DNA from 3 places in the Nocardia sp. CA-136227 genome. Region 1 is predicted to be linked to each of the others. Evidence: riboswitches for the same ligand, from Rfam matches in the RefSeq annotation. Region 1 holds a riboswitch; each other region holds the start of a gene.
What was found. Region 1 has a riboswitch for magnesium ahead of ACQP06_RS17265 (MgtC/SapB family protein). Riboswitches for the same ligand answer to the same signal wherever they lie in the genome.
Positions count from the first base shown of each region.

Region 1 (10,682 bases):
GCTGTGGACCCCGTTCTCCAATCGGGTGCTCGCACCGCTGCTGAAGCGCGTACCGGCGTGGGCGCTGGCGGTGATCGTGGTGGCGGTGGCCGCCGCGGTGATCGTCACACCGTTGATCGTCAATGTCGTCGGTGATCGCACCCAGTCCTCGACCGCGCCGAGCGTGCCCGCGTCCACCTCGATCGGCGGGCTGGATCTCGCGCAGTACTGCGTCTCCTACGGGTACGGCCAGGTCGACGGCCAGTCGTGTGAGGCGGTCATCGATTTGGGCAAGGCGTGCGACTGGCAGTACAAGCAGACCGGTCTGCACATGTCCTTCTCGATGAACGACCCCTACAGCGGCATGTGCTTCACCACCGAACAGGCGGCCAAGGGCGGCATCCGGGATATGCCCGGCTACTGCAAGGCGACGTACCCGACGAGCAACGAGGTGCGACCGGCCGTCATCGACAAGACCACCTGGGTGTGCCAAGCACCGATCGACATGCAGATCGCGTGCATTTGGCAATACCAATCGCCGAAGGTGGAGGCCCGCAAGGACGGCGAGACCTGGATCTGTGTCAAACAGACGCCCTGATCCGACACGCGAATTCCGTTGAGCACCACCGCCACCGGGCGCCGCCCGCGAACCCGGCGGGAACGGTGAGCTGCTGGACTCTGCACTTCCGGCTTCGGGGCGCTATGGTGCCTGGGGTCGAATTCAACAGTGTTGCCAGGAGTTTCACCATCAGTATCGAGCGCGCCGCGGGTCCGGAAACCGACCTGCGCATCACCCTCACCGTCTGTCATGCCGCCACCGTGCTGTGTTTCTCGGCGGGTGTCGTCTCCATCCTGGTCGGCTCCTACACCGGCGCCGGTCCGATGCTCAATATGGTCGGCGTGGTGCTGTGGGTGGTGGCGCTGGCCGCGCGCATCGGGGTCTTCGCGATCACCCGGTCACGCTCGGGCCACGCCGACTGACCCTTCCGCGGTGCCGCTGCCGGAATCGGACACCACGACTGGCACGATGATCACGTGGAGTGGGCGTTCGGACTCGTGGTGCTGGTGTCGGTCGCGGTCGCACTGGCGGCCGGTGCGCGCCGGCTGGGGTTGGGTGAGCCGTTCGTGCTCACCGTGGCCGGGGTAATCGCGTCGTATCTGCCGTTCGTGCCCGAGTTCGACATCGAGCCCGAACTGGTGTTGCTGGGGTTGCTGCCGCCGCTGCTGTACACGACGGCGATCCGCACCTCGTTGGTGGATTTCCGGCCGAAGAAGACCTCGATCACGCTGCTGTCGGTGGGGTTGGTGTTGTTCACCGCGTTCGCGGTGGGCGCGGTGGTGTATTGGCTGCTGCCGGTGCCGTTCTCCGCGGCGGTGGCGATCGGCGCGATCGTGGCCCCGCCGGACGCGGTCGCGGCGACCGCGGTGGCGCGGCGGGTGGGGATGCCGCGCCGGATCGTGACCCTGCTCGAGGGCGAGTCGTTGTTCAACGACGCGACCGCGCTGGTGACCCTGCGGACCGCGGTCGCGGCCATGGCGGGCAGTGTGACGCTGTGGCAGGCGGGCGCGAGTTTCATCGGCGCGGCCGGCGGCGGCGCGCTGATCGGGGTGGCCGCGGCGATGATCTTGGCGTTCCTGCGCCGCCGGATCACCGATCCGGTGCTGGACACGAGCGTGTCGCTGCTGGCGCCGTGGATCGCGTATCTGCCCGCGGAGTCGGTGCACGCCTCGGGCGTGATCGCGGTGGTGACCTGCGGTCTGATCCTGGGTCACGGTGCGCCGCACTGGCAGAGCGCCGCCTCGCGTATCGCCGAGCACACCAATTGGCGGACCATCGCGTTCATTCTCGAGTCCGCGGTGTTCCTGCTGATCGGATTGCAGGTGCGCCACATCGTGGAGGCCGCCTGGCACAGCGACCTGCCGCATTCGACGCTGCTGTGGACGTGCGCGGCGGTGCTGGTGACGGTGATCGTGGTGCGGCCGGTGTGGGTGTTCCCGGCGACGTACGCGGCCTGGCAGGTCGAGGGGCGGCGGCAGGGGAAACCCAAGCCGGAGTGGACCGGACCGGCGGTGGTGGCGTGGGCCGGCATGCGCGGCGTGGTGACGTTGGCGGCGGCGCTGCTGCTGCCCGCCGACACCCCGGAACTGGACACGCTGCGGCTGCTGGCGGTCGTGGTGGTGGGCGGAACGCTGCTGTTGCAAGGACTCTCACTGCCGTGGCTGGTGCGGATGCTGCGCCTGCGCGGACCCAGCCGGGCCGAGGACCTGTTGCAGGAGGCGAATCTGCTGCAGCAGGCGACGACGGCGGGGTTGAAGGCGCTCGAGGAGAACATCGCGCCCGAGACGCCGCCGGATGTGGTGGACTCTCTGCGCAACCGGGTGGTGGTGCGGGCGCAGTCGGCGTGGGAGCTGTTGGGGCGCTCCGAATCCCAGCGGGTGACCCCCAGCGGCGAGTATCGGCGGCTGCGGCTGGCGATGCTGGCGGCCGAGCGGGAGACGGTGCTGCGGATCCGCGATGCGGGGCAGGTCGATCAGGAAGTGTTGCAGGCGGTGATGGCCGCCCTCGACATCGAGGAGTCCACCATCGACCGGGTCGCCGAGGCCGAGGACGACGACGGGCTGGTTTTGCGGGCGCCGATGCCGCCGGGCGCGTGCGAGCACTTGCGGGAGGCGCCGTGCGTGCGGGTGCCCGATACCCCGGACGCCTGCGGGGAATGCCTCGACGAGGGTCTGGTGTGGGTGCACCTGCGGATGTGCCTGGAGTGCGGGCATGTGGCGTGCTGCGACTCCTCGCCGGGCAATCACGCGACCAAGCATTTCGACAACACCGGGCATCCGGTGATCCGCAGTGTGGAGCCGGGTGAATCGTGGCGCTGGTGCTATCTGGACGAGCTGCTGGGCTGACCCACCCCTTGACTTTCCCACCGGGAAAGTGGAGTCTTACTTTCCAAGTAGGAAAGTGAGGAGTCATCATGGACGGCATCACTCCGGAGCAGGCGCGTTCGGCACTCGACGCGGCCGGGCAGGCACGCCGGAAAATCGCCGCCGAGGTCGGATTGCCCCGCGGTTATTGGTGGGGAATGGCCTGCGGCTGGCTGGCTTTGGGAGTCCTGGGCGATCTGGGCCCGGACTGGCTGGTGGCGGTCGCGACCTTGGTGTTCGGGGCCGGGCACGCGACGGTGGCGTCGCGACTGCTCGACGGCCGCCGCCGCACCGGCGGGGTCCAGGTCAGCGCGGAGGTCGCCGGGCGGCGCACGCCCCTGGTCGTGATCGGCATGCTGGTGGGCCTGGTCGCGCTGACCGTGGCCGCGGCGATCGCCCTCGACGCCGATGGGGCGCGGCATCCGCGCATCTGGTCGGCGCTGCTGGTGGCCGCGGTCATCGGCTTCGGCGGGCCGGAGTTGCTGGCGGCGGGGCGGCGGTGGGTGCGCGCGTGAGCGAGGCCCGTTTCGACGAACTGATCCACCCGAGCACGCGGCTGACGCTGGTGGCCACGCTCGCGGCGGCCGACTGGGCGGAGTTCGCGTTCCTCAAAGAGCGCCTGGGACTGTCGGATTCGGCACTGTCCAAGCAGTTGGCGACCCTCGAGGAGGCCGGGTACGTCAGTACCGAGCGCCGCCTCGAGGGCAGTCGCCGCAAGGTGCGCGCCCGCTTGACCGCCGCTGGGCGCAGCGCCTTCGACGGGCACATCGCGGCATTGCGCGAGATCGTGGCGGGCGCGACCGCGCCCGGCGAGCCGCTCGGGTAGGCGGGCGCGGTTGGTCAGGTGCGGGCCGGGCGGCGGGCGGCCTGTTCGCCGTGCGCGGGGCGGCGCTGCTGGGGCTGTTCGGGGCGCGCCTGGCGGCGCTGGGGCTCCTCGGCGCGAGCCGGACGGCGCGGCGGTTCCTCGGTCCGCGACTGGCGGCGCGTCGGCTGCTCGGCCGCGCGCCACTGGTGATGCTCGGCGAGTTCGTAGTGCTCGGCCTCAGGATGCTCGGGCCCGCCGTTGCGGTCGGCCATGGCGCGCGCCGACCACCGGATGGCGTAGGCGACCCAGAAGCAGGGCAATGAGGCGGCCAGGAAGATCGCTCCCGCGGCGAGCAATCCGGAGCCGACGCCGAGCACCAGCAACTCCCAGCGCGGGTAACAGGTGGCGGTGCCGGTGCAGTCGCCATAGGTCCGCTGGCCGTACTCCCAGGCGAACAGGCCCACGCCCGAGCCGACGGTCGATGCGAGCAGGAAGTTGGCGATGTACCAGCAGCGCACCAGTTTTCGGGCGAAGATGAGCGCGCCGAGCTGTCCGGAACCGAGACTGTCCGCGATATCGTCCCCGACGCCGAGATGTCGGCCCCAGCCCGACGGCTCGATGGGCTCGGCTACGTCGGAGTTACTGGCATACCGGCTTGCGGTCATCCTGGACGATCCTTCTGCTCCTCGAACAGTCCACCGGCACAGGTTGATTCGCAATGCCTACCCGACTGAATCCGAACTGGGTCGATCATTGCAGCGTCTCGGCATTCGCGTCGTCCTTGTGGCGGAATCGGCGCTTATGAGACGGCGTCGCCGGGCCGGGATCGGGGTCGGCCCGGCGACGCCGGGGTTCGCGGCGCCCGCTGCGCGGCGGGGACGCGGGAGGCGAGTCTCGGGGAAGAGGACTCGCGCGGTGTCCGATCGCCGGTGGGTGTCTGCGCTTCGTCACCCGGGCGATTCGGACAATCGGAACGTTAGCGATGTAGTAGCTGAATTGCGCTGCGAGCAAGCGAATTAGGGGATTGTTAGGGGAACCCCCGCCTTTCGGCCTCGATCCTGGACAGCCGACTGATTGCCGGAGATCGCGAATTGCGTTGGCGGGGTTACCGGTTCGCACCGAGTAGTCCCGATACGCGCATGTCGGGGGTGCTGAACCCGGACACTTGCCTCTATGCGCCAATGGCGTCGCAGTTTTCTCATTCATCCCGTTCATCTGGGGAGATGATCGACAATGATCCGCTCACGCACCTCGGCCGTGTCCGTGTTCGCCACCTGTAGCGCCGCGGCCGCGGCGCTCGTGCTCGCCGCGCCCGACGCGTCGGCCTACGTCAGCAGCGTGACCATCGCGACCGGTACCAGCATCGGCGGCGGCTACGGCACCAACTGCGCCTACACGGTCACCGTCAACGGCAGCCCCAACGAGTACGTGTGGCTCTACGACAGCGCCTCGGCGACGTTCAGTCCGCAGCAGTTCAGCCTGGGTAGCGGCGGCACCGCCACCTCGAGCTGGACGCCGACCTCCACGGGCACCCATTACGTGCAGGCCTGGACCTACAACGGCTCGCAGTGGGCGGTGGTCACGGTCGGCACCGGCATCAACCTCGGCAGCGCGTGCGTGGTCACCAAGTGAGCCGGTCCGGGGCCGGGTGTGCGCTCACACCCGGGCCCGGGCATTACTCTTGACCCGGTGCAGACCGAGCAGCCTCCCGCCGAGGAGCCCCGCATCTGGGGCGGAACGACCCTCACCGAACGCCGTGAGGCGCGCCGCACCGCGCTGCTCGAGGCCGCACTGGACCTGATCGGCGAATCCGGGGCGGGCGCGGTCACCATGCGCGCGGTGTGCCGGCGCGCCACGCTGACCGACCGCTACTTCTACGAATCCTTCGCCAGCCGCGACGAACTGCTCGACGTGCTGTATCGCCAGATCGCCGACGAGTTCCTGGATCCGATGACGGCGTTCGCGGTCGCCGATGATCGCGATCGGGATCGCGCGCTGTCGGAAGCGCTGGTGGACAAGGTGCTGCAGGATCCGCGCAAGTCACGGCTGTTCCTGGTGGAGCCGTATTCGTCGACGGGGCTGGGGCAGACCACGATCGCGGTGATGCCCGCGTTCACCCGCCTGATCCAGGATCACCTGTTCGCCCACATCGACGATCCGGTGCGGCGGCGGCTGGCCGCGGTCACCATGGCCAGCGGTAATGCGGGCATGTTCTCGGCGTGGCTCAATGGCACGCTGCGCGCCACGCGCGATCAGATCGTGGACCATCTGGTGGCGACCATCGACGCCTATCGCGGCATGTATCGCTGACTCTCCCACCGGCCCGGTTGCGGCGTGGATGCGGGCGACCGCGGTCACATCGGGTTGCGAGGCGCGGCGCGGAGGTGTTTACTCGCTGACGCAAGGTGCCGTCGTTAGCTGAGGCTCCTTCACGGATACAGGCCGGCGATCCCGAACGTCGAGAGACGCCCCGGATCAGGACAGGCTTCCCCGAGCTAAGGGGATGCCCCGACCGGCTCCCGCCCTGGTGGCGGGTTACGCCGTGGAGTGCTGAAGGTCTTACGAGGGGTGGTACCCGTGCCGGCGATTCCCCGCCGGTCCCACTCCCCCGGCATGTACGCGACCTGGTGGTCGCGCTGCGCCTGTGTGTCGAGGAGGTGGTGGTCGTGCCCGATGGACCGGACCGAGTTCCGTTAGCCAATCGTTCACCAGGCGACACTCCATTAATCCTCCGGCCGCTGCCGCACACCCGGTAGCGTCCGACTTCGAGTGCGCCGTCATCCGCTGGGAGATCGAGATGACCACCTGGGAAATGCTGCTCCGCCTGGCCACCGGTGTCGGGTTGGGCGCGATCATCGGATTCGAGCGCCAGTTCCGGGCTCGCATGGCCGGGCTGCGCACCAACGCACTGGTCGCCGCCGGTGCGACCCTGTTCGTGCTGCTGTCCGCGCACGGCTTCAACGGCGCCACCGCCGACCCGACTCGCGTTGCGGCGCAGATTGTTTCGGGTATCGGCTTCCTGGGCGCGGGCGTGATCCTGCGCGACGGGTTCAATATCCGCGGCCTCAATACCGCTGCCACGCTGTGGTGTTCGGCCGCGGTCGGCGCGCTGGCGGGTGCGGGCATGTACTCGACGGCCGCGGCGGGCACGGTCGCGGTGGTGGTGGTCAATACCGCGCTGCGCACGGTCGCCCGGTCGGTGGATCGTCCGCTCGCCGACGGCACCGACGCGCAGGACGCTCTGTACGCCTTCCACGCCGACACCGACGACGCGCACGAGGCACAGGTGCGGGCGTTGCTGGTGCAGTCGTTGACGCGCACCGACTTCCGGCTGGTGTCCATCTCCAGTCATGACACGTCCCCGGGGCGGGTGCAGGTGCGGGCCGAGCTCACCGGCGATCGTCGCGACGATCGCCAGATGGAGTCCGCGGTGAGCCGTCTGAGTCTGGAGCCGTCGGTGACCAGCGTCGGCTGGCGCACGGTGCCGCGGCCGGTGGAAGCCGAGCAGTGAGCTCAATCGAATTCGACAGTGTCCCGACGCGGGATTCATCTTGTCGTACAGGAGGTTCGGCACCCATCGGGCCAAACCAGAAACCGGAGGTTCTCTTTCCCCTTCCAACATATAGCGCACCCGGGGGCTTGCCGCAAGGCCGGGGGCATGCCGCAGAATCGCTGCTCGTAGTCGATCAACCGCGGAAAACAGGAGTGTGGATTGCGAGTCATGGACACCGATGTGATCATCGTCGGCGCCGGCCCGACCGGGCTGATGCTGGCCGGTGAACTGCGCCTGGCCGGAGTACGGCCGCTGGTGCTGGAGCGGCATCCGCAACTCTGGGATGTGCCGAAGGCCAGTGGGATCGGTGGCCGGATTCTGGATTTGCTGCGGTATCGCGGATTGCTGGATCGGTTCGAGGCCGCCAGCGCCGATCCGTATCCGCCGTTGCGGTTGCCGTTCGGCGGGATGCACATGGACTTCACGCGGATGGCGGAAGCGCCGATGAAGGTGCTGCCGATGGCACAGATGGAGATCGAACGACTGCTCGCTGAACGCGCCGGCGAATTGCGGGCGGAGATCCGGCGTGGGCATCGGGTGGACGTGGTGCGGCAGGACGATGAGACGGTGACCGCGGAGGTGACCGGGCCGGACGGGGCGTACACGGTGACGGCGCGGTATCTGGTCGCTTGCGATGGTGGGCGCAGCCGTATTCGCGAGATGGCGGGAATCGTTTTCTCCGGCACCACTTATCCGGAGGTCGTGCGGCTGGCTCAGGTGTCGGTGGGCGACGGCGTGACCGTGTACGAGAACGGCGACCTCGAGGTGCCCGGATTCGGGCGGGTCGCAGCGGGATTCACCCGGACCGAGAACGGTCAGCTGGCCTTCGCGAGCACGCCGGACGGAGCGCTGCACCTGTCGACCACCGAGGACGAGACCGCGGAATACGACGACGATGTACCGATGACCCTGGACGAACTGCAGGACAGCATTCGCCGGGTGCTGGGTGCGGAGATTCCGATGAGGGACGCGAAGCGGTTGTCGCGCTTCACCTTCAAGGATCGGCAGGCCGAACAGTACCGGGCCGGGCGGATCATGGTAGCCGGTGACGCCGCGCATCTGTTCCCATCCACCGGTGTCGCGCTCAATGCGGGCATGCTCGACACGGTGAACCTGGCGTGGAAGCTGGGCGCCGAGATCAATGGCTGGGCGCCGGAAGGTCTGCTGGACACCTACCACGAGGAGCGGCACGCGGCCGGTGCGCGCACCCGCATGCAGGCTCGGGCGCAGGTGGCGTTGCGGCGTGGGCAGGATGCCGCGTCCGAAGGCCTGCGGCAGTTGTTCCAGGAACTGACCACCGACGAGCCGGCGTTGCGGCGGGTGGGTGACCTGATCGCGGGCAACTGCACCCGGTACCCCCAGTCCGGATCCGACCGGCACGCCCTGATCGGCGCTTTCGCGCCCGATCTCGTGCTGCACACCGAGCAGGGCGAGAGCAGCGTCGCCGTGCTCATGCGCACCGCCCGGCCGATTCTGCTGATCCTCGCTGAGCGCCCGGAGCTTCGGGAGATCGCCGAAGCCTGGCAGGACCGCGTCGAAATCCACACCGCCACAACGGAGGAGCGGCCCGACGCCGCGCTGCTCATCCGCCCGGACGGCCATATCGCCTGGGCCGCGCCCATCGAGGAACCCGCCGAATCTGCGGCGGCATCGCTGCGCGAAGCACTCGGAGTTTGGTTCGGTGCACCGCTGACGGCGGCCGTTCAGTAATCCAGAATCGGCGGCTGCGATGCTGAACACCGCATCGCAGCCGCCGCAGCGGCGATCTCAGCAATAGCGGATGCTCTGCACCACACCAGGTTCCGGCCACCGGGCCAGGTTCAGACCATGGCCGAGGGGATGACAGAGGTGAGTCCGCCGTCGACGAGTAGATCCTGGCCGGTGATGTAGGAGGCGTCGGCGGAGGCCAGGAACGCGACCGCGGCGGCCACATCGTCGGAAGTGCCGATGCGCGCGAGCGCCACCCGCGAAGCCGCCTCAGCTTGGGTCTCCGGCGTGGTCTCGGCACGGAAGGCCGGGGTATCGGTGTAGCCGGGGCTGATGGAATTCACCCGAATCCCCTTGGGCGCCAACTCCGCCGCGAGCGTACGCGCCAGCGAATCGATCGCGGCCTTGGTGGCGGTATAGAGAGCGGTACCAGGCGCACCCCGATAGGTGGCGAACGAGGCATTGATGACGATCGCACCACCCGCCGACATCAACGGCAGCACGTGCTGGATGGTGAAGAACACCGACTTGAAGTTGAGCGCCACAATCCGATCGAACTCATCGGGAGTGACGTCGGTGAACGACTGAAACGCCCCAACCCCCGCATTCACGAACGCCACATCCAGCCGCCCGAACCGCTCTGTGGCAGTACGGGCCAGCGCAGCAAGATCCTCGCTGTCGGTCACATCGCCAGGCACGGCGATGGCACGCTCCCCCAGCTCAGCGACAGCTGCGTCGAGCCGGCTCTTGTCCCGCCCAGTGACGATCACCTCCGCACCTTCGGCAATGAGGCGCTGCGCCGTGGCCAGCCCCATGCCACTACTACCCCCGGTGATGAGTGCGATCTTGTTCTCGAAGCGGGACCCGTTGTGCGTCATGCCTTCAGCGTGCCGGGCGACGCAGTGGGCAAACAGTGCGTGCTTATCGTGGGTGTGACACCACCACCTTCACGTGGCTGCGCTCCTGCTGGATGGCCCCGACGCGCCAACAGCGAGTGAGTCAGAGCCAGGGTGAGGGTGTGCCGCGGCCTCCGTGTCCGCCGGTGGGTGCGATGTCGGTGATTCGAGCGAGGTCCGCGGCGCTGAGGATGAGGTCCGCGGCCGCGATGTTGTCGGTGACGCGGTCCGGATTGCGGGAGCCGGGGATCGGGACGATGTAGTCCTTCTGCGCCAGGAGCCAGGCCAGCGCCAGCTGGGACACGGTGGCGCCGTGGGATTTCGCGAGCTGGGTGAGCTGCTCGACGATGTCGATGTTGGCGGCGTAGTGCTCCGGGCTCCACCAGGGCAGTCGGCGGCGGAAGTCGGTGGGGTCGTAGTCGTCGATCGGTTGCACGGCGCCGGTGAGGAAGCCGCGGGCGAGCGGGGAATAGGCGACGAATCCGATGCCGAGTTCCTCGAGCAGCCCGAACAGCGGTTCGGCGTCGCGGGCGAAGATCGAGTACTCGGTCTGCAACGCTGAGATCGGGTGCACCGCATGGGCTTTGCGGATCTGTTCGGGCCCGGCCTCGGACAGTCCGAGGTATTTCACCTTGCCCGCCGCGACGAGCTCGGCCATGGCGCCCACGACGTCCTCGATCGGGACCGCCGGGTCCACGCGGTGCTGATACAGCAGATCGATGCTGTCCACGGCGAGGTTGCGCAGACTGTTCTCCACGACCTCGCGGATGTGCTCGGGGCGCGAATCGGTGCCGAACTCGCGAGTGAACCCGAATTTGGT
Region 1 is NZ_CP192081.1:3,764,099-3,774,780, reverse strand. It holds gene ACQP06_RS17305 (hypothetical protein) at 1-577, shown strand, start outside; gene ACQP06_RS17300 (hypothetical protein) at 685-960, shown strand; gene ACQP06_RS17295 (Na+/H+ antiporter) at 1,015-2,883, shown strand; gene ACQP06_RS17290 (hypothetical protein) at 2,952-3,416, shown strand; gene ACQP06_RS17285 (transcriptional regulator) at 3,413-3,727, shown strand; gene ACQP06_RS17280 (hypothetical protein) at 3,742-4,371, opposite strand; gene ACQP06_RS17275 (hypothetical protein) at 4,940-5,338, shown strand; gene ACQP06_RS17270 (TetR/AcrR family transcriptional regulator) at 5,396-6,016, shown strand; M-box (ykoK) riboswitch at 6,110-6,283, shown strand; gene ACQP06_RS17265 (MgtC/SapB family protein) at 6,504-7,217, shown strand; gene ACQP06_RS17260 (FAD-dependent monooxygenase) at 7,428-8,969, shown strand; gene ACQP06_RS17255 (SDR family NAD(P)-dependent oxidoreductase) at 9,080-9,844, opposite strand; gene ACQP06_RS17250 (aldo/keto reductase) at 9,966-10,682, opposite strand, start outside.

Region 2 (10,682 bases), 2.1 Mb from region 1:
CTCGCCGGTCGGCATGCTGTCGTGGATCCTGCGGCGCTGGACCGAATGGAGTGAATCGGGCGGGGATGTCGAAAGCGTCTTCCCCCGTGATCATCTGCTCGCCAATGCCACCATGTGGTGGGTCGGCAACACCATCACCACGTCGATCCGCGCCTACATCAATTCGAACCGCTACCCGTGGACGCCCGCCCACGACCGCACGCCGATCATCGAAGCGCCCACGGGATTCACCTTCCTCGGCTTCGAGAATCCGCCCGGTGTGACCACGGGCAATCGCGCCCGGGTCTTCCTCGACGATGCGCGCCACCAGGGTTGGTACAACCCGGTCCACATCGGCGCGCACGAACACGGCGGCCACTTCACCCCGTGGGAGAACCCCGACGCTGTCATCGAGGACATTCGGGCGACGTTCCGCACGCTGCGGTGATCGAGGAGAACACCATGTTCCGGCCGGCGGCCCGCGCGAACGCCACCCGTGGCCGCGTCACGCGGGCTGCTGGGTCTCCCGTTCGATGACGAGGGCGACATGTAATCGGCTGGGGCAGTCCAGCTTCGTCATGACTTGCCGCAGATGGTTCACCACCGTCCACTCGGCGATCCCGAGGCGATTCGCGATCATGCGGTTGGTCATACCCTCGGCGACCAGTAACGCCGTCTCCAGCTGCCGCCTGGTCAGCCGGGAAAGTAGCGGAGACGCCAGATCAGCGCGCGACAGCACTGGTATGGACAGTGCGTAGGCGACGGCCTCGTCGATGTCCGATACCGAGCCGATCGTGCTCACCGCCGGATCGGCGGAATGCTCGGCGGGCCGGGGCAACGAACAGCCGGCCCGGATCCAATGCGAAGCCGCTGAAAGACGGTGTACCTGTTCGGAATACTCCCCGCCCGCGGCATCGTAGGCCCGAGCACAGCCCTCCAGCGCAGTCACCATTTCCAGCGGGCTCATCGTCGGTTCTGTTGTCCGCAGAACGAGGTGGAAGACTTCCAGCGCGCGATGCGGTGCCCGGGCGCGCAGCAGGGTCCGGCCGAGCGCGTTGAGGACCGTCAGCCGATCACGACGGCGTGGCAGGGCGGCCGCGTGATCACGGAGGGCGGACCAGGTTTCGTCGTCCTCGAACGGCCCGTCGCCGAGTTCGATCACCGCTGCCATGAGCGCGGCGACCGGCTGCTCGGCGGGTGGGGCGGTGGCCGCGGGGAATCGGGCGAGCAGTGCGCGCGCCCGCTGGGGCTTTCCGGTCTCGTGGTGGGCCTGGGCCAGGGCGCGGCCCGCCCGGTGGACCAGGACGGGGTCGGTGCGGCGGGTCTCGGTGTTCCGGACGGAGGCGACCGGCGCGAGCAGTCGTTTCGCGTCCTGGAAACGCCCGGATCGCAGTGCCCAGCGGCCCAGGAGCTCGCGGCCCGCGGCCATCACCGCGGGCGGGTGGGCGCCGGAATCGACCGCCGCCAGCAGGGTGGCGACGATGGCCTCGGCATCGGCGAGCAGTGCCCGCTGGATCCAGACGTCCTCCAGCTCGGACAGCAGCTCGATGGCGTCCCGGTACGCGTCGTGGTCGATCAGGTACCGGACGGTGGCGAAGAGGTCCGGCAGCCAGCGGTCGACCAGGCGTAGCCCCTCGGCGCGGCCGTCCGGCTCGGCGAGCAGCCGAGTGATCTCCCGGGCCAGCAGGCGGAGCCCTTCGGCGCGTCGGAAGCGTATTCGTTCCGCGAGTACCCGATCCGCGTACAGCAACTGACGGCAGAACGACCGGGTGAAGCCCGAGATCGCATAGGTGTAGTGACCGTTCTCGGCGACCGAGTGATCGAGCAGGCTGCGGTCCACCAGCTCGGCCAGCTTGCCAGCGATCGGATCACCCCGCTCGCCGCTGAGCAGCAGTACCTCCTCCAGATCGGTGAGGACCTCGGAAGCGGCGACGTGCAGCAGCACGAAGAGGCTCATCTCGTCGAGATCGCTGAGCCCCCATGTCACGCACGCGCGAATACTGCGGTGCCGCACCGGGATATCGACGAAGGGGGACGGCGGCAGCGGTTGCCCGGAGCGGATTCGCTCCAGTGTTCGTTCGACGCCGAGCCGGCCGAGAGAGGTCGCGGCGAGCTCCAATCCCACTGGAACGCCATTCAATTCGGCCGCGATCTGCTCGAGCTGTGACCGGTCCGCGGCGGTCGCCGCGTCGCGGAACCGGGTTTCGATGCAGTTCGACAACAGCTGCGCGGCGGGACTGAGCGCGGACCCGTCGGATACGACGGACAGCGGCGGAACCAGGTAGAGCACCTCTTGATACAGGTCGAGCGCGTGGCGGCTGGTCGCGACCACGGTCAGTCCCGGGCACCGGGCCAGCACGGAGGACAGTCCGGCCGCGAGATCGCGGGTGACGAGATCGCAATTGTCGGCCAGCATGATCAGTGGTTCCGGGCCGATTCGCGTCGCCACCGTGTCCGGTCCGAGCGGGGTGGTGTGCGGCTCCGCGGTGCCACCCAGTGCGTCCAGGATAGTCCGCCAAGCCTGTTCGCCGCCGCTCACCTCGGCCAAATCGACCGATACGACCCGACTCTCGGCGTCCTGCAGAGCGGTGGTGGCCAGCCGGCTCTTGCCGACACCAGCGCCCCCGGTCACGGTGAGCAACCGGATTCGCTGGTCGAAGACGAGCTCGCGAAGGTCGGCAAGCTGTGATGCCCGTCCGATCAGGAGGGGACTGCGACGGGATTCGGGCATTCTCCACCGTTCCTGTGTCGGAGCTCGGGTGGACGACGTGCGGCCAGACCGGTGATTCAGTCGGCGACGCTGCCTGGTGCTTCCGACCCTAGTGAACGAGCCTCCTTCCGCAGACCGTCGCGAGGGTGACAGATTGTTGCTCTCGCCGGTGAATCCGCACGGTGTTAGGTTCGGTCTCCCGCCGCCGGTGACCGCGGACACGGCCGGGGTGGTTGACGGGGGTGCGGTGGGGGCGCATGGTGGGCCGATGGGCGAAGACGCGCGGGCCGGTCTGAAGTTCTCCAGTCTGGACAGTCCCCTGTTCGACGGGGCGGGGGCCACCAAGGGGGAGCTGATCGACTATCTCGAGGCGGTGGGGGAGCGGATGGTGGGGGCGCTGCGGGAGCGGCCGTTGTCGGTGGTGCGGGTGCGGCCGGGGCAGGAGCCGTTCATGCAGAAGAACCTGCCGAAGTACACGCCGGAGTGGGTGCGGCGGAAGACCTTGTGGGCGGGGAGCTCGAAACGGGAAGTGTCGTACGCCTTGTGCGATGACGTGCGGACACTGTTGTGGTTCGGGAACCAGCGGGCGGTGGAGTACCACGTGACACTGCTGCTCGCGGAGGACCTGGTCGACTATTCCGGTGGGCCAACCCATCTCGTGCTGGATATCGATCCCGAACCGGGACAGCCGTTCTCGCAGGCGGTGGCCGCGGCCGAGCTGATCCGGCGGGCGCTGGCCGACGACGGGCTGGCGGGGGCGGTGAAGACCAGCGGGTCCAAGGGGGTGCACATCTTCGTGCCGGTGCGGGCGGGGGTCGATATCGAGGACGCGGCGGCCGCCACCCGGGCCATCGCGGCGCGCGCCGAACGGCTCGACCCGGACCTGGCCACCACGGCCTTCATTCGAGAAGACCGGGGCGGCAGGGTTTTCCTGGACTCCACCCAGGCGGGCGGGGCGACGGTGGTGTCGGTGTACAGCCCGCGGGTGCGGCCGGGCGCGACGGTGTCGTTCCCGGTCAGCTGGGCCGACCTGCCGGAGATCGATCCGCGCGATTTCACCGTGCGCACCGCCGCCGCCATCCTCGGCGACCGCGATCCGTGGGCCGAGGCCATGCCCGAACCGCAAACGCTCCCGGCGGATCTCATCGCCGAGGGCCACACCATCCCGGTGGCGCGGGTGCAGGCCATGCACGAAGGCAAACGCCGCGCCCGCGCCCGCCGCGCGGACTGATCGAGTCCTATGATGATGGGGGCGGACATGACTGTCCTCCTTTCGAAAACTGTTTCAGCTCAACGAGAAACGCTGTTCGGCCCGGCGCTGCAGTCGCCGCCACACCAGCCGGTTGATGGTCACGGTGACGACGCTCATCACCACGGTGCCCAGCAGCACCTTCGGAAACAGGTCCGTCGCGGTGGCATTGGTGATGTACGCGCCCAGCCCGTACGCCTCCAGATGGGTGCCGCCCGCCTCGACCACCTCGCCGACCAGCGTGGCGTTCCAGGCCCCGCCGAACGCGGTGATCGCGCCGACCACATAGCCGGGGGCGATCGCGGGCAGGATCAACGACTTCCACCGCAGCCACCCGTGCACGCCGAGATCGTCCATGGCCTCACGCAGATCGGTCGGGATCTGCCCGGCCGCGGCGATCACGTTGAACAGCACGTACCACTGCGCGCCCAGCGCCATCAGCACGATGCCGCCGATATTCAGCGAGACGCCGGTCCAGGTGAGCGCCGCGATCACGAAGATGAACAGGAACTGTGCTGGGAAACTGGCCAGCACCTGCACCACCGGCTGCGCGAACCGGCACACGCGCGGGTTCAGCCCGATCCACACCCCGACCGGCACCCACACCACGGTGGATACCACTAGCAGCACGATCACCCGGCTCAGACTCGCCAGGCCCATGAGCGTGGCGGGCCCGAATTCGGCCAGCCCGACGGTCCTTTCGAAGTAGGCGGCCAGGGTCCAGGTGCCCCAGGCCAGCGCCGCCAGCAGCAGCGCGAAGAAGACCACGTCCCCGGCCCGGCTGCCGGGACGGTCGTCGTAGGCGGACCGGGTGCTGCGCCCGAAGACTCGCATGACGCGATCGATCCCCTCGCCGACCGGTCGGCTCACGCGAGCCAGCCGCCCGGGCACGGTGCTGCGCCGCAGCAGGTCCAGCACGAGACTGCGTGGTACTTCGGCGCTTTCGGTGTGCTCCACCCGGAACCGCTCCGACCACGCCGTGAGCGGCCGCCAGAACAGCACGTTCACGACGACGATGGTGGCCACCATGACCAGCGCGCCCAGCAGCAGTCGCGACATCTGCCCCTGCGAGGTGGCCGCCGCGATGAAGCTGCCCATGCCCGGCAGCGCCTCTTCCCGCCCGGACACGGTGATGACCTCGGACGCGGCGAGCATGAACCACGCGCCGCCGAAGCTCATCATCCCGTTCCAGATCAACGGCACCATGGCGGCCGGCACCTCCAGCTGCCACAACCGCTGCCAGCGGGTGAGCCGCAGCATGCGGGCTGCGTCGTCGAGCTCCCGCGGCAGGGTGCGCACGGCCTGGTAGTAGGCGAAGGTCATGTTCCAGGCCATCGCGGTGAAGATGGCGAACACGCACACCGCCTCCGCGCCCAGGAAGGAGCCGCGGAACAGCGCCACGAACGCGGTCACCGTGATGGAGACCAGCGCCAGCACCGGCACCGATTGCAGTACGTCCACCATCGGGACCAGCACCTTCTCCGCCCGCCGCGAATGCGCTGCCCACTGGCCGACGACCATCGTGAACAGGATCGAGGCCGCCAGCCCCAGGAACATCCGCAGCGTGGTGCGCGCCGCGTAGTACGGCAGTTCCCGGGGATCGGTCGACACCGCTTCCGGTCCGGAGCCCGGCGTCCACGGCACCGACATATCGCGGAACAGCCGCAGCGCCACGGCGATCAGGAACACGGCCATGCCGAGTACCAGAAAGTCGACGGCGCGCAGCCGATTTCGCGGACGCGGCATCGGCTGCCCTGTTTCGGGACGGTTGGGAATGGTGATCTGGAGCGTCATTGGATGAATCCGCATCTAATCGAAAAAGGGCGCGCGGAAATAGGCGCACGCCGAATCACGCGAAAGGGTGATGGTGGCGTCGCCGAATATCGGGGAATTACGAGTGCGCGACAGGAGGTCCGGGGTCGTCATCAGCTGTCATCCGACCGGCACCTCCTCATACAGCTCATACGCGGATTCATCAGCGCACACGAGGGAGATCGACCCGGGGAATCCGGGGAGGACGCACACCCCTCTCGTCAGAGCTTCGGCACTGCACGACGTGTTCCGAATCGGAAAGCCACTTTGGATTACCCCTTAATCCGGGGAAATCTGTCCTAACCTTGGGCGTCTCTCGACGTCGTGAGATCAGTGGCCTGTGTTCGTGCAGGAGCCTCGCCTATCGAGGTGCGTTATCGAACGTAGTAAGGCCCCGATGAATTGTCAAAGTGTGTCCGCGCACGATCGGGCCGATTCGCCTAGTCTGGTCCGCGTGACGAGAGCGATGCGCGCGGCGGTGGGGATCGCCTTGATCGGGCTCGCGGTCGCGGGGTGCGGGAACTCCTCGGACCAGCGGGCCGCGGCGACCCCGACGGCCGCGCCCAAGGCGGCCGCACCGTCTCCCGACACCATCGGCCTGTGCGGCGGCGTGTCCGACGCCGAGGTGGTCGATGCCACGGGATCGGCCGGTGTGCAACGGATTTCGGCCAATCCGATCGGCTGCGCCTGGCAGCCCGCCACGGGCGGCGACTACGCCGTCACCTTCCACTGGTTCCGGGGCAGCTCGCTGCAGGACCGCCGCGACCAGGTCACCACCGGCAGTCCCGCCACCGTCCGGATCGCCGGGCAGCCGGGCATCGAATGGCGGGGCGCGCAATCCTGCGAGGTCGCAGTGGCATTCGGCGACACCGACTTCATCGACTGGTCCGAACGGTCGAGCGCACGCGCCTGCCAGGGCATCGAGCAGCTGGCCGCGGCCACCCTGACGCAGGCGGGACAGGGCTGATGGCGCGCCCGGGGGTGCGAATCACGGTGGCGGCCTTGCTGATCGCCGCCCTGTCCGGGTGTTCGCACAGCGATCGGCAGGCCGACGCCCGCCCGGCGGCCGATCCGAACCTGCTGGCGGGCTGTGGCCCACTGGAGGATCAGAAGCTGGCCGCCGCCATCGGCGTCACCGGGATGCGGCGGCAGAGCGAGCCCACGGTGTGCGACTGGACCGCCACGAATCCCGGTGGCGGCGCGGTCGACATCACCTATGCCTGGCTGCGGGACGACACGCTCGCGCGGGAGGTGCGGATCGCCGACCGGTTCGGATACCGCGTGGAGCGGCTCGTGGTGCGGAACTTCGGCGGCATGTACTGGCGGGATCCGGCGGACCCGGGTGGTTGCGCGGTGACGGTGGCCGACACCGGTACCGTCACCTGGTGGGTGCGAAACCGCGATCACACCGCGCGGCCCGATCCGTGCGCGGCGGCCATGAATCTGATGAACGCGACGCTCTCGGTCGACGGCATCTGACGCGCGCGGGAACCGGCCTCAGTGCTCGAGGAACGTGGCGACGATGTTCCAGAACATGTTCGGGTCCACGGTGTGGAAATCCCAGCTCTCGGTGAGGCTGTGGGTGGTGCTCACGATGGACTTGATATCGAAGTCGTGCCGGGTGGCGGTGCCCTTGGCCTCTACGGCGGTGACGACGTAGGCGGTGGCGGTTTCTGCGGTGTGGGGCACGAGGAAGCTCCAATCGAGTACCGGTCCGGGGGAACGCGTGACAGTGTCCTGGCGTTTCCGACCAGTCTGATTTCCGTCCGCCCCGCGCGGGAGTTCCGAAAGCGCCAAACCGGTCCGGGACACGCCAACCTTGCTGTGAGGTAGCCGGAATACCGTACGGTAGGTGCGATTTCGGCTCCTCAACACGGGTCTTCGGGTCCCGGATCGGCCCGGTCCCGCCACCGTTGCACCGCCCGCCGCAGGCTCGCCGGATCCGCGTATCCCAGGAGTTCCGCCTGCTGGGCGCGTGGAAGGTGTTCGGCGCGTTGCAATCTGCGGCGACGCGCGTGATCCACCTCACGCCGCCAAGTGGTTCCGGCCTCGGCGAGCCGGCGTTGGAGTGATCTCGGCGATGTCAGCAGCCGCCGCGCAACCACTTCCAGGGTCGCCGCGCCATTGGCGAGAGCCAGATCGATGGCGTCGCCGAGCTGCTCGAGCCAGGTCACCCCGACCTCCGGGGTGGCGGGCAGGGTGGCCGCGTAGGTCAGCAGCACCGCCGTCAGTTCCGGATCGGCCGACTTCATCGGCAGCGCCAGATCCGCGGCCCGCAGCGTCAGCGCATCCGCCGGGGCGTCGAAATCGATTGCGCGGGTACCGAACAGCTCGGTGAAGGTGGCGAGATCGGCGGGCGCGGACTGCCGGAAACTCACCCGCGCCGGCACCACCGGGCTGCGGGTGGCTGCGCGGGCCCGCCCCACGAGCAGCGCGAAAGTGGCCTGTATCAACAGTTCCCGGCCCCGGCAGTCCTCCATGGCCGACCGCACCTCGTAGCAGACCTCCTGTTCGTCGCGGCGCGCGACGCGGAAGCCGTAACTCGTGCTGAGACTGCCGGTATGGCGCACGCACGCCTCGAGCGCGTCGCCGAGCGTGGCCGCGGACAGGAACAGATATTCGAGCAGCCCGAACTCGCCGGTGGTGCTCTCGTCGGACACGCGCAGCGCGATATCGGGATCCCCGGTCTCGCGCTCGATCAGCTCCCACACCCGCAGGCAGTACCGGGACGACACCCGGGTGCCCTCACCGCCTTCGCGCCAGGCGGGTACGCCCGCCGTCCGGGCGATCCGGTCGGCGTCGAGTCCGGCCCGCGCCGCCCGCTGCAACGCGAACCGGGCCATGAGAATGCTGTCGTGACAATCGGATCGAGTGTTCACGGCCGACCGTCACCACGTGGCCCGGCGGCGAGCGTTCGCCAGCTCCCGACTCCAACTGGTTCCGGCCGCGGCCAGCCGCCGCTGCACGGTGCGCGGGCTGGTATCCAGCCGTCGCGCGATATCGGATAGTGAGACGGTGTCGAGGGATACCGTCGCGCGGAAGTCCGCGGTGTCGCTGTCCGGACCGGGTGGGGCCGGATCGCTCAGTGAATCGAGTTCGGCCGCAAGCAGATCGACCCAGGCCCGCGCGGGCGGCGTGGACAGGGTGGCGACCGCCGCGCCGCGCCGTAGGACGGCGGCCAGGCCCGGATCGGCGGAATGCTGAGGCCGGTCGAGGTCCGTGCGGCGCAGCGTCAGGCTGTCGACCTCGGCCCCGAAATCCACTGCCGCCGTGCCGAAGAACTCCCGGTAGGGACCGTGCCGTCGGGGCGCGCGTTCCCGCAGGGTGACCGCCACCGGCGTGATCCGCGCCCGCGTGGCCAGCCGGGCCCGGCCGGTGAGGAAGGCGAAACTCGCCTGTGCGGCGACCTCCGTGCCCCGGCCCCGCGCCGCCGTCTCCGCCGCGAACGTGACCTGCCGATCGGTCTCGGCGACCACGGCCACCCGCCGGCTGCCCGACAGCCGCGACCCGAATTCCCCTACGGCCCGGAAGCCTTCACCGACCGTCGGCGCGGTCGCGAGCAGGTAATCCATCATCCCCAGTTCCCCCATTCCATGTCGTTCGGCCGCCCGCAGTCCCACGTGCGGCACATCCACCCTGCGCTCGAACAACTCCCACAAGCGGGGATAACACTGACCCGGAACACTTCCCGTCGAAGCGTCCAGCGCGCTCGGCCCGATCCCCGCCGCCCGCGCCAACGCCACCGGATCCACACCCACGGCCCGAGCCCGGGTGAGTACGAAGCGCGCCAGCAGCACGCTGTCCGGTCCGGTCACCCATCCACCTCGGAGCCTGGAGATCCTGCACCGCAGCCGATCCCGGGCGTCATAGCGCGTCGTCCGGGGGCGGCGTCTCAGGTTCGGGGCCTTCGAAGTGCCGCTTGCGGGCCCGGTCCACCTCCAGCCGCCAGGTGGTGCCGGATTCGGCGAGGCGGCGCTGGAGGGTGCGGGGGCTGGTGTAGAGCCGCCGCGCGACGTGTTCGAGCAGCGCGTCGGTGCCGTCGAGCACCTCGGCCAGCGCCGTGGCCACCCGGTCGGGCCATTCGGTGGCGCGCGGGGGCGGCGGCGGCATGGTGGCGGCATGGCGGCGCAGCACCGCAGCCAGCATGGGGTCCGCGGTGATCTGCGGCCGCTCGAAGTCGGTGTTGCGGTAGGTGATGCGGTCGACCGGCGCGCCGAATTCCAGGCGGGCCGTGCCGAACTGCTCGGTGAACGCGTCCAGATCCCGCGGCGCGCGCTCGCGGAACTCGATGCTCACCGGATCCATCGGCTGCCCGGTCATCTGGCGCATGCGCGAGACCAGGGAGGACAGCGCCATCTGCACCGACAGCTCGCGGCCGCGGCCCTCGGCGTTGACGGTGTGCACGTCGAAGGTCGACTCGGTCTCGGTCTGCTCGCCGGGATCGATCCGGAAGTTGGTGGAGATGGACCCGATGAACGGGCCCAGCACGGTCAGGCCGGCCCCGACGGTGTCCGCGGTGGAGATCAGATAGTCGATCAGCCCGAACTCGCCCAGCCGGTAGCTGCCGGTGGCGCGCAGGGTCGCGTCGGGGTTGTCCAGCTCGCGTTCGAGCAGCTCCCACAACCGGGGGAAGTAGTGGCTCGGCACCCTCGCGGCATCGTCGGCCAGCAGCCAGCCCGGAATGCCCGCGGCCCGCGCCAGGCGGGCCGGATCCACGCCCGCGGTGCGGGCGCGCGACAACACGAAGCGGGGCAGCAACACGGAGTCGGAGGTGTGCACGTGCCAATGGTGAGGGCAATTCCGGGCCGGAAACCCGGAATTCGCGGAACTGTGAGGCAGCCCGCTCGTCAGGCTCTGATGAAGGTGGCGGCGATGCCCCAGAAGCGCTCGCGGGCGACCGCGCGGAAATCCCATGTCTGCGTGATGTTGTGG
Region 2 is NZ_CP192081.1:5,868,246-5,878,927, reverse strand. It holds gene ACQP06_RS27190 (epoxide hydrolase family protein) at 1-427, shown strand, start outside; gene ACQP06_RS27185 (LuxR C-terminal-related transcriptional regulator) at 485-2,611, opposite strand; gene ACQP06_RS27180 (DNA polymerase domain-containing protein) at 2,958-3,920, shown strand; gene ACQP06_RS27175 (ABC transporter permease) at 3,975-5,732, opposite strand; M-box (ykoK) riboswitch at 5,957-6,126, opposite strand; gene ACQP06_RS27170 (DUF3558 family protein) at 6,205-6,717, shown strand; gene ACQP06_RS27165 (DUF3558 family protein) at 6,717-7,229, shown strand; gene ACQP06_RS27160 (hypothetical protein) at 7,248-7,439, opposite strand; gene ACQP06_RS27155 (AraC family transcriptional regulator ligand-binding domain-containing protein) at 7,619-8,593, opposite strand; gene ACQP06_RS27150 (AraC family transcriptional regulator ligand-binding domain-containing protein) at 8,639-9,565, opposite strand; gene ACQP06_RS27145 (AraC family transcriptional regulator ligand-binding domain-containing protein) at 9,615-10,529, opposite strand; gene ACQP06_RS27140 (hypothetical protein) at 10,598-10,682, opposite strand, start outside.
Region 2: another riboswitch for magnesium. It lies ahead of ACQP06_RS27175 (ABC transporter permease); the one in region 1 lies ahead of ACQP06_RS17265 (MgtC/SapB family protein).

Region 3 (10,682 bases), 780 kb from region 1:
AGCCTTCACCGGCAACCACTGTGTCCCGTCGCCCGTATAGATCGCCGCCTGTCCCTCGTCCATCCAGTCCGACACTTTCCTGCCGCAGTAGGCATCGGCGACGAGCCCAGCCAGGACACCGGACGGGGCGCCACTGCCCGCCATCAGGGGCGGAATCGTGACCCAGGCACTGACGAGAATGGCAATTACCAGCCCTGCTCCGCCTCGAATCGAAGCGACACGCGTCCGACCGGATCGGGTGCTGTACACGTGCACGATCGCTGCCGTGAACGCTACGGCAACTGCGAAACACGCAGCACCGAAGCTCGTTTCGAGGCGTCCGGGTAGCTCTGGCTTGAGGTCGGACAAGTACAGCTCGGTTCCCACCCATTGAGCGAAAAAACTGGCAACAATTCCACCCGCGATGGTGCCGCCAGGAGCGAACGGGTATGGCAACAGCCCGAAAAGGCCAGTGACGAACAGCAGCGGGCTGATCACAAACAGGTACGGCCAATAGACCGTGGGGTTGGCGGCGAATCGGTCACCCGCTTCGAGATCTACTCCCGACCTCGAGAACAGTCCGAGCCCGATCGCCAGCCACGCTACAGCCAGGGCGCCGACAGCAATGACCTGCAATAGGTACGCGAGACGGTTCAAGCGATTCCACGATGTACCACGAGCAGACACGCGGCCACTATATCGGCCAGTTGTGCGCGATCCGGTGACAAAGTGTGGAGAAATCATGGTGACTCCGAAGTCGCGGAGCCCCAACCTGTTCGGAGGACATCGCGGGTACAAGCAGGATCGGCGGCAATTCAGATACGCCCAGCGCCGGCCAATAGCCTCACCAATGGCGCTCGCCCGATGTCGCAGGCGGCACAACGAAGGCAGGCCGTTCGGGTCGCAGCCGGTCTCGCCGCCCGCTAGGCAGCTGACAACGGCTCTAACCGTCCACCATCGGCATGGGCGGAAGTTCTGCGCCGCAACAGATTCCAGTCGCCAACGCCCCGCGTTGGCCGGTTCGATCAGCGGGGAATGCGGATTTCAGTGCATCAGTCGGCCGCTCGATCCGGTGCCCACCCCACCACCGCCGGACTGAGCAATCGGCGATCCTTCCGCTGGCGTCATTTACCGCACTGTGTTCTCGGGCGTCGAGACCGGCAGGTTGTTTTCAGGAACCGAGATCGAGCAGGCCGAGATCTTGACCACCGCGCAGAGAACAGTGGCGACAGTCCCGGCCGAACCCGAGGCCGAACCGGTCGACGGCGATTCGGCTGCGGCCAAACCCGTTCCGGCGGTGAGGACCGCGGCGGTGAGCACGACGAGGGCAAGGGTACGACGCATGAGTATTCCCCGATACTTGATGTGAAACAGTTGCGCTTCGCAATATACCGCCTCACGGGTATACGCCACTCGGCATTCGGCAGTTGAGGACGTTCTGTACCGCACCAGGTTCCGGCTGCTGGGCGCACTGGCCGGTTCGGTCTGCGCGGTACGTACGTTCAGCCCGCGCCGGATCGGCACGGTCAGGACGGGTTGTTTGGTGGTCAGCCGCGCCGGCTTGGCCGCCGGTGTCGACCGCGGTGTCGATCCAGTCGGAGGTGGTGCGGCCATGGATGGCGCGGCCATGGACGCGGTCCTCCCGCTCGAACAGGGATCTCACCACGCCGACCAGCGTCGCCGACACATCTGAAATGTCCGATCGACGGTCCGGCGCGCCGATGTGACACAGGGCTCGCCGATATGCGAATAGCGGCTTTGACTTTTAGCGAGTCTTTAACTAGGTTCCCTGTTGCACCTCGATAGGCGAGGCTCCTGCACGAACATAGGCCACTGATCTGACGACGTCGAGAGACGCCCAAGGTTAGGACAGATTTCTCCGGATCAAGGGGTAATCCAAAGTGGCTTTCCGATTCGGAACACGTCGTGCAGTGCCAAAACTCTGACGAGAGGGGTGTGCGTCCGCCCCGAGAGTTCCGGGCGACCTCCCCGCGTGCGTTGACGAATCGCGTTCTACCAGTGAGGAGGTCGGGTAGCAAGATGGCACCCGATGATGACCCGGGATCTCCGGGCCGGCCCCTCCACCTCGGTCCGGGCCGCTAGCCAGCACACCAACACCGCGTCGATATCTCGACGCACATAATTCTCCGATATCACGATGCCGCCTACGCGGCACCGGATTATTCGCGTGCACATTTCACGAATGAATTCGGAGATTCGCATATCCGACCCGTCGGCACCACCGTGCTCGACGGTATTCGATGCTGCCCGGAAACCGATGCGGGCAGCGGTATCCCGAGGGGAAACATCCCGATGAGAATTCGCTTGCTTGCATTCGCCACCGCGGCGCTGACCGCCGCCGGACTGGTCGCCCCGGCCGCCGCTTCGGCCACGGCACCCGGACCGGACGTCCGGCTCGCCGACGCTGTGAACGTTCAGGCCGTATCCGGCGACGCCCGGATCGTGGACCGATCGGTGGTGCTGCACACCGACCTCGGCACGTTCCGAACCACCACCGACCAGCTGCAGATCCTCGATCCGCAGGGCGTGGTGGTGGGGGCGATCCCGCTGACCATCACCAAGCAGGACACGACGTACCCGATCGACGCCCGCATCGACGGCGACAGCGCCACCCTCACCCCGAACCCGGATCGGGCCCGACCGGTCAGCGCCGAGGAACGACGAATCGCCGCGGAGCTGCACGCCGTCGCGGAGGCACAAGCCGAAGACCCTGCGGCACAGCAGATTGCCGATCCCGACAGCTTCGAGGATCGGATGAATACCGTCTTCCAGAACGTCAACAACGAGCTCACCGTGGCCCTGGCGGTGGGCACGCTGCTGGGTGCCGTCATCGGCGCGCCGCTGGGCTGCGTCCTGCTGGGCGCGGGCCAGGGTCTCGCGGTCGGCGCATTGACGTTGGGCACGTTGGCGATTCCCGGCGCCATCACCGGCTGTCTGGAGGGCGCGGTGGCCGGGGCCGGGATCGGCGTCGTGGTTTTCAACCTGCTCGTCGGCGTACCGGCGGTGCTGGCCTCGGCCGTGCACGCCTTCAACGTCATGACCGCACCGCCCGCGGTCGCCGCCGAATCGACCAACTGAGTTGCGACGAAGCCCCTCGGAGCGAGGTGAACAGCTATGACTCTTGAATTGGCAATTCCGGACCGCCCCAAGACGACTCCCGAGATACCGCGGGCACGCGGCCGGCTCCGAGCGGTGGACTACCTGATCATCGGCGCGGGCGTGCTGCTGATCCTGCTGGTGCTGCGGCTGTTTCGGGACATGTCGGTGCCCTGGACGCCGGATACCGGAACCGAGACCGCATCAACGGATCCCGCGAACCTGCCCTATTACGCGGCCCGCACCACGCTGCGCATGTTCATCGGCCTGGTGGCGTCCATCCTCTTCACACTGATCGTGGGCCAGTGGGCGGCGCGCTCGCGGCGGGCCGAGAAGGTGTTCATCCCGGCGCTCGACGTGCTGCAGTCGGTACCGGTGCTGGCGCTGGTCTCGATCACGGTCACCGCGTTCGTGGGCCTGTTCGACGGCTCGTATCTGGGCGCGGAGGCGGCGTGTATCTTCGCCATCTTCACCGCGCAGGCCTGGAACATGACCTTCGCCTATTACCAGGCGTTGCGCAATATGCCCCGGGAGCTGGATGACGCGGCCCGCATGATGCGGCTCACCCGCTGGCAGCGGCTGTGGCAGCTGGAGGTGCCGACGGCCATGGTGCCGATGATCTGGAACGGCATGATGAGCTTCGGCGGCGCGTGGTTCATGCTCGCGGCCTCGGAGGTCATCACGGTATCCGGCCGGGACGAGGCGCTGCCCGGCATGGGTAGCTTCATCGCGGCGGCCACCTCCGAGGCCCAGGTCGGCAACCTCATAGTGGGTGCGCTGGTCATGGTGCTCACCATCGTCTTGGTGAACGTGGCGTTCTGGCGGCCACTCACGGCGTGGTCGGAGCGATTCCGGGTGGAGCACACCGAAAGTGCGCAGGCCCCACGGAGTCTGGTGCTCGACCTGCTGCGGCGTAGCACGGTCCCGGGCCGGCTGGCTCGGGTGCTACGGCCGGTCGGCGAGCGAGTCGATCGCCTCATGCGCGTCTTCGGGCGCAGCACCCGCTCCGCCTACGACGACCGCGCGGGCAGCCGCATCGGTGATGTGTTCTTCTTCGGACTGCTCTTCGCCGCGCTCGCCTGGGGCACCTGGGCACTCGCCTCCTACTTCGAAAGAACAGTGGGCCTGGCCGAATTCGGGCCGACCTCGCTGATGGGGCTGGCCAGTCTCGGCCGCGTGACAGTGCTGCTGGTGGTCTCCACCATCGTGTGGGTTCCGGTCGGCGTGTGGATCGGGATGAATCCGCGGATTTGCCGGTTCGCTCAGCCGGTGGTGCAGGTGCTGGCCAGTTTCCCGGCCCAGTTCTTGTTCATCTTCGTCATCGCGGCGCTCACCTACACCGGCATCTCACTGAATATCGGCGGCATCGCCCTGATGGCGCTGGGCGCGCAGTGGTACGTGCTCTTCAACGTGATCGCCGCGGCCGGGCAGATCCCGACGGACCTGCGTGAGGCCATGGACGATCTCGGAGTGCACGGTGTGCAGCGCTGGAAGTCGTTGATACTGCCCGCGATCGCGCCCGGATACTTGGTCGGTGCGATCACCGCGTTCGGCGGCGCGTGGAACGCCACGCTGGTCGGCGAGGTCGTGGAGGCCGGGAACACGCACATGGAGGCATACGGCCTGGGCGCGTACATCACCAATGCCACCACCGACGACGTCTTCGCGAAGGTGCTGCTCGGCACCGTGGTGATGAGCGTGGTCACGGTGGCCATCAACCGCCTGCTCTGGCGACGCCTGCAGCGCACCGCCGAGCAGCGATTCTCGCTGAGCTGAAACACTTTTCGAAAGGAGGACACGCCGTGTCGACCCCCATCATCACCGTCGATCGTGTCACCAAGAACTTCACCAACCCCTCCGGCGAGCAGCTACCGGTGCTCTCGGATGTCTGCCTCGAGCTGCGCGAGGGCGAAATCGTCGCGCTGCTGGGCAAATCCGGCTCCGGAAAGTCCACGCTGCTGCGGATCATCGCGGGCCTGATGCTCCCTTCCGCGGGGTCCGCGCGCATCCGGCAGACCGAGATCACCGAGCCGAATGCCGATACCGCCATGGTGTTCCAGACCTTCGCGTTGATGCCGTGGCTGACCGTGCGGCAGAACGTCGAACTCGGCCTTCGCGCCCAAGGTATTTCGGCCTGGGAGCGCGCCGAGCGGGTAACCGACGCCATCGACATGATCGGCCTGGACGGCTTCGAGAACGCCTATCCCAAGGAGCTTTCCGGCGGCATGCGCCAACGAGTGGGATTCGCCCGCGCCCTGGTGGTGCAGCCGGAGGTGCTGCTCATGGATGAGCCGTTCTCAGCGCTGGACGTCTTGACCGCCGAGAACCTGCGCGGCGAACTCATGCGACTGTGGGCGGAGACCGCCTTCCCCACCAAAACCATGCTGCTGGTCACCCACAATATCGAGGAGGCCGTGCAGCTGGCCGACCGAATCCTGGTGCTGGACAACAATCCCGGGAGAATCAAGGGTGAGATCCAGGTGCGTCTCCCGCAGCCGCGAGACCCGCGCGGCGCGGGGTTCCAGGCGCTGGTGGACCAGGCCTATCGGATGCTCACCGACGCCACCTTCGATGGCAGCTGGCCGAGCATCACCCCCAGCCCCACCACCCGGCCGCTGCCCGATGCCGGGGTGGACGGAATCGGCGGCATGCTGGATTTTGTTGCCGCCCAGGGCGGGCGGGCCGACCTGCCAGATCTGGCGGGCGGGCTGCGCTTCGAGGTCGACGATCTGATGCCGCTGGTCGACGCCGCCACCATGCTGGGGCTGGCCACCACCGCCGACGGGGATATCGAGCTCACCCTCGACGGCACCCTCTTCACCGAGGCCGATATCGACAGTGCGAAGGCCATTTTCGCGCGGCTGGCACGAGCCAATGCGCCCCTGATCGCGGCGATCGACCACGCGCTGACCAGCGCGCGCAACCAGCGACTGCGCGACGGCTTCTTCCTCGACCTGCTGCGGCGGGGCTTCACCGAGGACGTCGCGCGGCGACAGCTGCGGATCGCCATCGACTGGGGCCGCTACGCTGAACTCTACGAGTACGACGCCGCCGAGCGGCTGCTGACGCGGCATCCGGGCGAGGCCTGAGGCGTCAGCTGTTGCCGCGAGCCCGGGCGCGGCGCGTGCCCTCGCGCATGGCCTGCACCCGGGCCACCGGGGGATGGTGTGGACCTACCGGTGAATCGATCGCGACCAGGCGAAGGTCGCCACTCTCGACACTCAGTCCATCTGCCCGTTTCGGGTCGTATGATCAAGATTGGAATCGAGCACCCGAATATCACGGTGGAAATTCTTCACCGAAATCGGTTTTGTACCTGGTTACACGCTCCTTCACCGGCACCCCGAACCTGCGCTCACCCTGCTGCGTCCACTCGCGCAGAACACGGAGGATCCGCGCCATGGCCCGCTACCGGCCTCTGATCGCCCGCTATCCCGAAGCGTTCGCCCATCATGCCGCGACGCTGTTGCCCGACCTCGGAGGTGCCCGATGACGGCCGGCGCTGAACCGACCTTGCGGATCCCGACCATGGCCCAACTGCTCTCGGTACTGGCCGAGGCCGCCGAACTCGAACACGGGGTGATGTGCGGCTACCTGTACGCGGCGTTCGGGCTACGCACAGATCCGGCGGGGGGCCTGCCACCTCGGCAAGCCGAAGGGTACGGCGCTGGCGCGATGAGCTGATCAGCATCGCTATCGAGGAAATGGTTCACCTCGCGCTGGTGTCCAACCTGATGGTCGCGCTCGGAGCCCACCCCCACTTCGGGCGGCAGAACTTCCCCGTTCCACCGGGCTGTCACCCTGCCGACATTCGGCTGGCCCTGGCGGGATTCGACCTCGAGACGCTCGACCACCTGATCTTCCTGGAACGGCCCTTCGGCAGCACCGTCACCGACCCGCCGGCATTCGGCGGGGGTCCCGATTATCTCCGCGGCACGGCCGCCGGCAGGTTCTTCCCGGCCGGCCAGGACTATCCGACCATCGGCGACCTCTACCAAGCCATTGCACGATCACTGGCCGACCTGGCCTCCTCCCAGGGCGAGGACATCCTGTTCTGCGGGGGATCCGCGGCCCAGGTCGGCCCCGATGTCGTCGCCTTGCCCGGCCTCATCTCGATCACGAACCTCGCCGAGGCGACCGCGGCCATCGACACCATCATCACCCAAGGCGAAGGCGGCCCGGCCAAGGACGATCACAACCACTTCGCGCGGCTACAAGCCCTACGGACCGAATACCAGCAGATCCTCGCCGAGGACCCGGCATTCACTCCGTCATGGCCGGTCGCCACCAATCCGGTGATGCGCCGCCCGCCCGAGCCCGCGGGCAAGATCTACATCGACGCGCCCGAGGCCGCCGCCGTCAACGACGCCGGAAACGCCGTCTACACCCTGATGCTGTGCTGCCTCAACCAGGCTTACGGCCGACCCGCCGACAGCGCCCCCGCCGACAGATTGGCGCTGATCGACACTGCGATCAGCATGATGGGCATCATCAGCACACTCGGAACGGCTCTGGCGCAACTGCCCGCCTCCACGACACACCCAGGAATCAACGCTGGACTCACCTTCGAGGCACCGCGCGCGCTGCGCCCACTGCTCAACGGTCCCTCCGAATGGCGCATCCTGACGTTTGCGCTACACCAGCTCGCCGACGGAATCTCCCAGCTACCAGCCGTCACCGACCCGGCCGCGATCGCAGCACGTCTACGTGCACAAGCCGAGCCCTTTGCTCGACGTGCCGGCTGAGAACCAGGAGTCATCGACCGTCCGCAGCCGCTGAACAGGGCATTCGAATTCGTCTGGCTTCCAAGGGTGTTGGGCGTATGGGGTCGCCGATGCGGGGACGGTGCGGGCGTCGCAGGCCTGCCTGGAACTCAGCAGTGCGGAGTGTCGACGATCTTGATCTCCACGTACGGCGAATTGCCGTACCCGAGGTGGCTGCCACCCGGCCCGGCGCAACCGATGTAGCCGTCGGCCTGCTTCAACATGGCGGCGTCGTCGTTCCTGGTGTTGACGACCGCGTAGGAACCGCGGCTGTTCGATCCGAGGGTCTGCCAGTAACCCTTGTCCTTGAACATCGCGGTGGGCTGACGGCTGTCCCACTTGGCCTTCGTCAGATAGAAGCAGACGTACGGGTAGGGACATCCGTCCCGGGAGTCGGCCGAGGCCTGCGGGGCGTTGGCGGCGGTGAACGCGCCCAGCATCGAAATCAATACTGCTGCGGCGGCGGCAAGTCTTCTCATCGCATTCCTAATCAAACCGAGCTGAGCAATCGATGCTCATATTTCCGCAAACCGTATGTGCGACAGACCGATTCACTCGATAGCAAGAAGTTGCGGCTGGCGGCAAATCGCCGCATGGCAAGCACATCCGGTCGAGGAGCAGCACAGCGCGAGCGGACGGTGGCGCATAGCATTCGGTATATGCGTGGTGGCGGCTGGTTTCGTGTCGTGGTGTGCTTGGCCGTGCTCGGGAGTACCAGTGGGTGTATCGGGGCGGTGGATCGGGCGGAATTCGAGAACGCGATTCGGGCGCGCGGGGGTGGGTTGGTGAGTGCGTTGCCGCAGGGGGCGGTCGCCGCGTTGGGGCAGCGGATCGGGGCGAGCGATCCGGAGGTGAACGTCATGCTGTTGACGGCGCCGAACTCGACTCGGTTCCGGATGGTGGTCAACGACCAGCCCGCACAGGTGACGAAGTTCTTCGACGGGGGCGACTTCACCGCGCGCGAACCGACTGTCCGGGTGCGGGTCCGGCCGCCCGGACAGTCTCGTGTGATGGATGACTACTCGTTCACGCTCGGCGATCTGAGTGACCCACGGCCGGTGCGGGTTTCCTCCTTCGACGACCTGGACGGCCAGAACTTCAGGGTCAGCGAGGTGCCGGGGCTCTCGCGGATCGAAGACATCGTCGACACGGCACGGGCGCGCAGTGCGATCCCCGACGGGCAGGTCACCGCTGTTCTGGTGAGCCGCTTCGGGCGGGATATCCGCATGGTGGCCAATGTCGTGTCCGCGCGCTCGGAGGTGGTCGTCGAGTTCGACCGCGCCGGCGTGTTCCTCCGAGCACAGCAGGTGTAGGCGATGGCCCGTGTGATTTCTGCTCTGTCGACCGGCCTCGTCGTCGGCGCTTTCAGCATCGTCGTGCCCGTCGCCATCTGGCCCGGCGAAGCGAAACTCACCGCTCCCCTGTTCTGTTCGGCCCCGGCCACCGAACCCATGGTCGTCTCCGACACCTTCCACGACTCCGACGGCACGTCCACCAACTACACCCTGTACTGCGTCGGCGACCACGGCATGCTCACCGATGAAGGCTTCGTCCTCCCCATGGCGGTGATGCTCACCGCCCACGTCCTGATCGTCGCGGCCTTGGTACTGCTCGCCGCCGCGTTCCGCAGGAAGGCGGAGCCCGTGGCCGACCAGCCTGCCGGCCCGGAAGACGCCATCGAACTTTGACCCTTGTCCTGGCTTGGCATCAGGAGAACCTGCGGGCCTTGGTGGCGAGAGCCGCCCGGCCCCGAGGGGTGATTCGGTAGCGGCCCCGGGGGCGGCTGGGGGTGATGAGGCCCCGGGATTCGAGGTGGGACAGGGCGGTTCGGGTGCGGTGGCCGGTGAGGGTGGCCGACTGCTGGATCTGCGGGGCGGTGAGGGTGCGGTCCGGGTGAAGGGCGGTGAGGACCGCTATTTCGGCGGGATTCATGGGGTCACCTCGGGTCGTGGTTGCGATGGCGGCCGGTGGGATGGCCGGGCGGGCACGGGATATCGAGATGGCCGCCGCCGGTGAGCGACAGGCGGAGAGTGTCGGTGCGGGACTCACGCCACAGGCGGTAGGAGTCCACGGCGGTGCGGGCGGTGATCACGGTACAGAGGGCGATGATCGCGAGCAGGGCCCATGCGTCCCAGGGCATTTCGGCCTCCTTATCGATGACATTTCGAAATTCGGTGTGGCGCGCCGAATCCCAGTAGACATCAGGCGGGGCAATTGGCACCATCTAAGAGCGCAATTCCACCGAGATTGTTGGACATCCAGATTGGCCTATTCCAGTACGGCGCTCCCCAGATAGCGAGGCTAACAAAATGGCTGGATCGACACTTCCGCGTAGGGCACTTGGGCGCACTCTGCGCAGCTTCCGGTTGCGTGCCAGTAAAGGACAATTCGTCGCGGGTAGGCACGTCGATATGTCGCCGCAGAGCATCAGCCGAATGGAAGATGGTCAGCGGGTCAAAATATCTACGTCTCAAATACGCGACTTACTCGAGTTCTACGGAATCGCGAATCCGAGCCAAGAACGCGATGACCTGCTCGCACTGTGGGAAGAGGTGAAGCAGCAGGATCTGGTGTCGAGGGCGCTGGGGACGTCCAAGGGGTGGTGGCGGTCGTACAGCGACCAATTCACACCGCACTTCGATCACTACCTGAACCTGGAGACGGCCGCCAATCACCTCACGACCCACCAACTCGTCATGGTCCACGGGCTACTGCAGACGCCCGAATACCGGCGCAGCCTGATCAAGGCGACACACCCGGACCTTTCGACTGTCGATGTCGAGCGCCGACTCGAGCTCGCCGCGAAGAGACAGGAACGCCTCA
Region 3 is NZ_CP192081.1:2,979,715-2,990,396, reverse strand. It holds gene ACQP06_RS13635 (hypothetical protein) at 1-666, opposite strand, end outside; gene ACQP06_RS13630 (hypothetical protein) at 1,108-1,608, opposite strand; M-box (ykoK) riboswitch at 1,771-1,940, shown strand; gene ACQP06_RS13625 (hypothetical protein) at 2,305-3,078, shown strand; gene ACQP06_RS13620 (ABC transporter permease) at 3,115-4,872, shown strand; gene ACQP06_RS13615 (ABC transporter ATP-binding protein) at 4,899-6,185, shown strand; gene ACQP06_RS13610 (hypothetical protein) at 6,586-6,780, shown strand; gene ACQP06_RS13605 (ferritin-like domain-containing protein) at 6,801-7,841, shown strand; gene ACQP06_RS13600 (hypothetical protein) at 7,970-8,338, opposite strand; gene ACQP06_RS13595 (hypothetical protein) at 8,396-9,172, shown strand; gene ACQP06_RS13590 (hypothetical protein) at 9,176-9,547, shown strand; gene ACQP06_RS13585 (hypothetical protein) at 9,567-9,791, opposite strand; gene ACQP06_RS13580 (hypothetical protein) at 9,796-9,999, opposite strand; gene ACQP06_RS13575 (helix-turn-helix domain-containing protein) at 10,169-10,682, shown strand, end outside.
Region 3: another riboswitch for magnesium. It lies ahead of ACQP06_RS13625 (hypothetical protein); the one in region 1 lies ahead of ACQP06_RS17265 (MgtC/SapB family protein).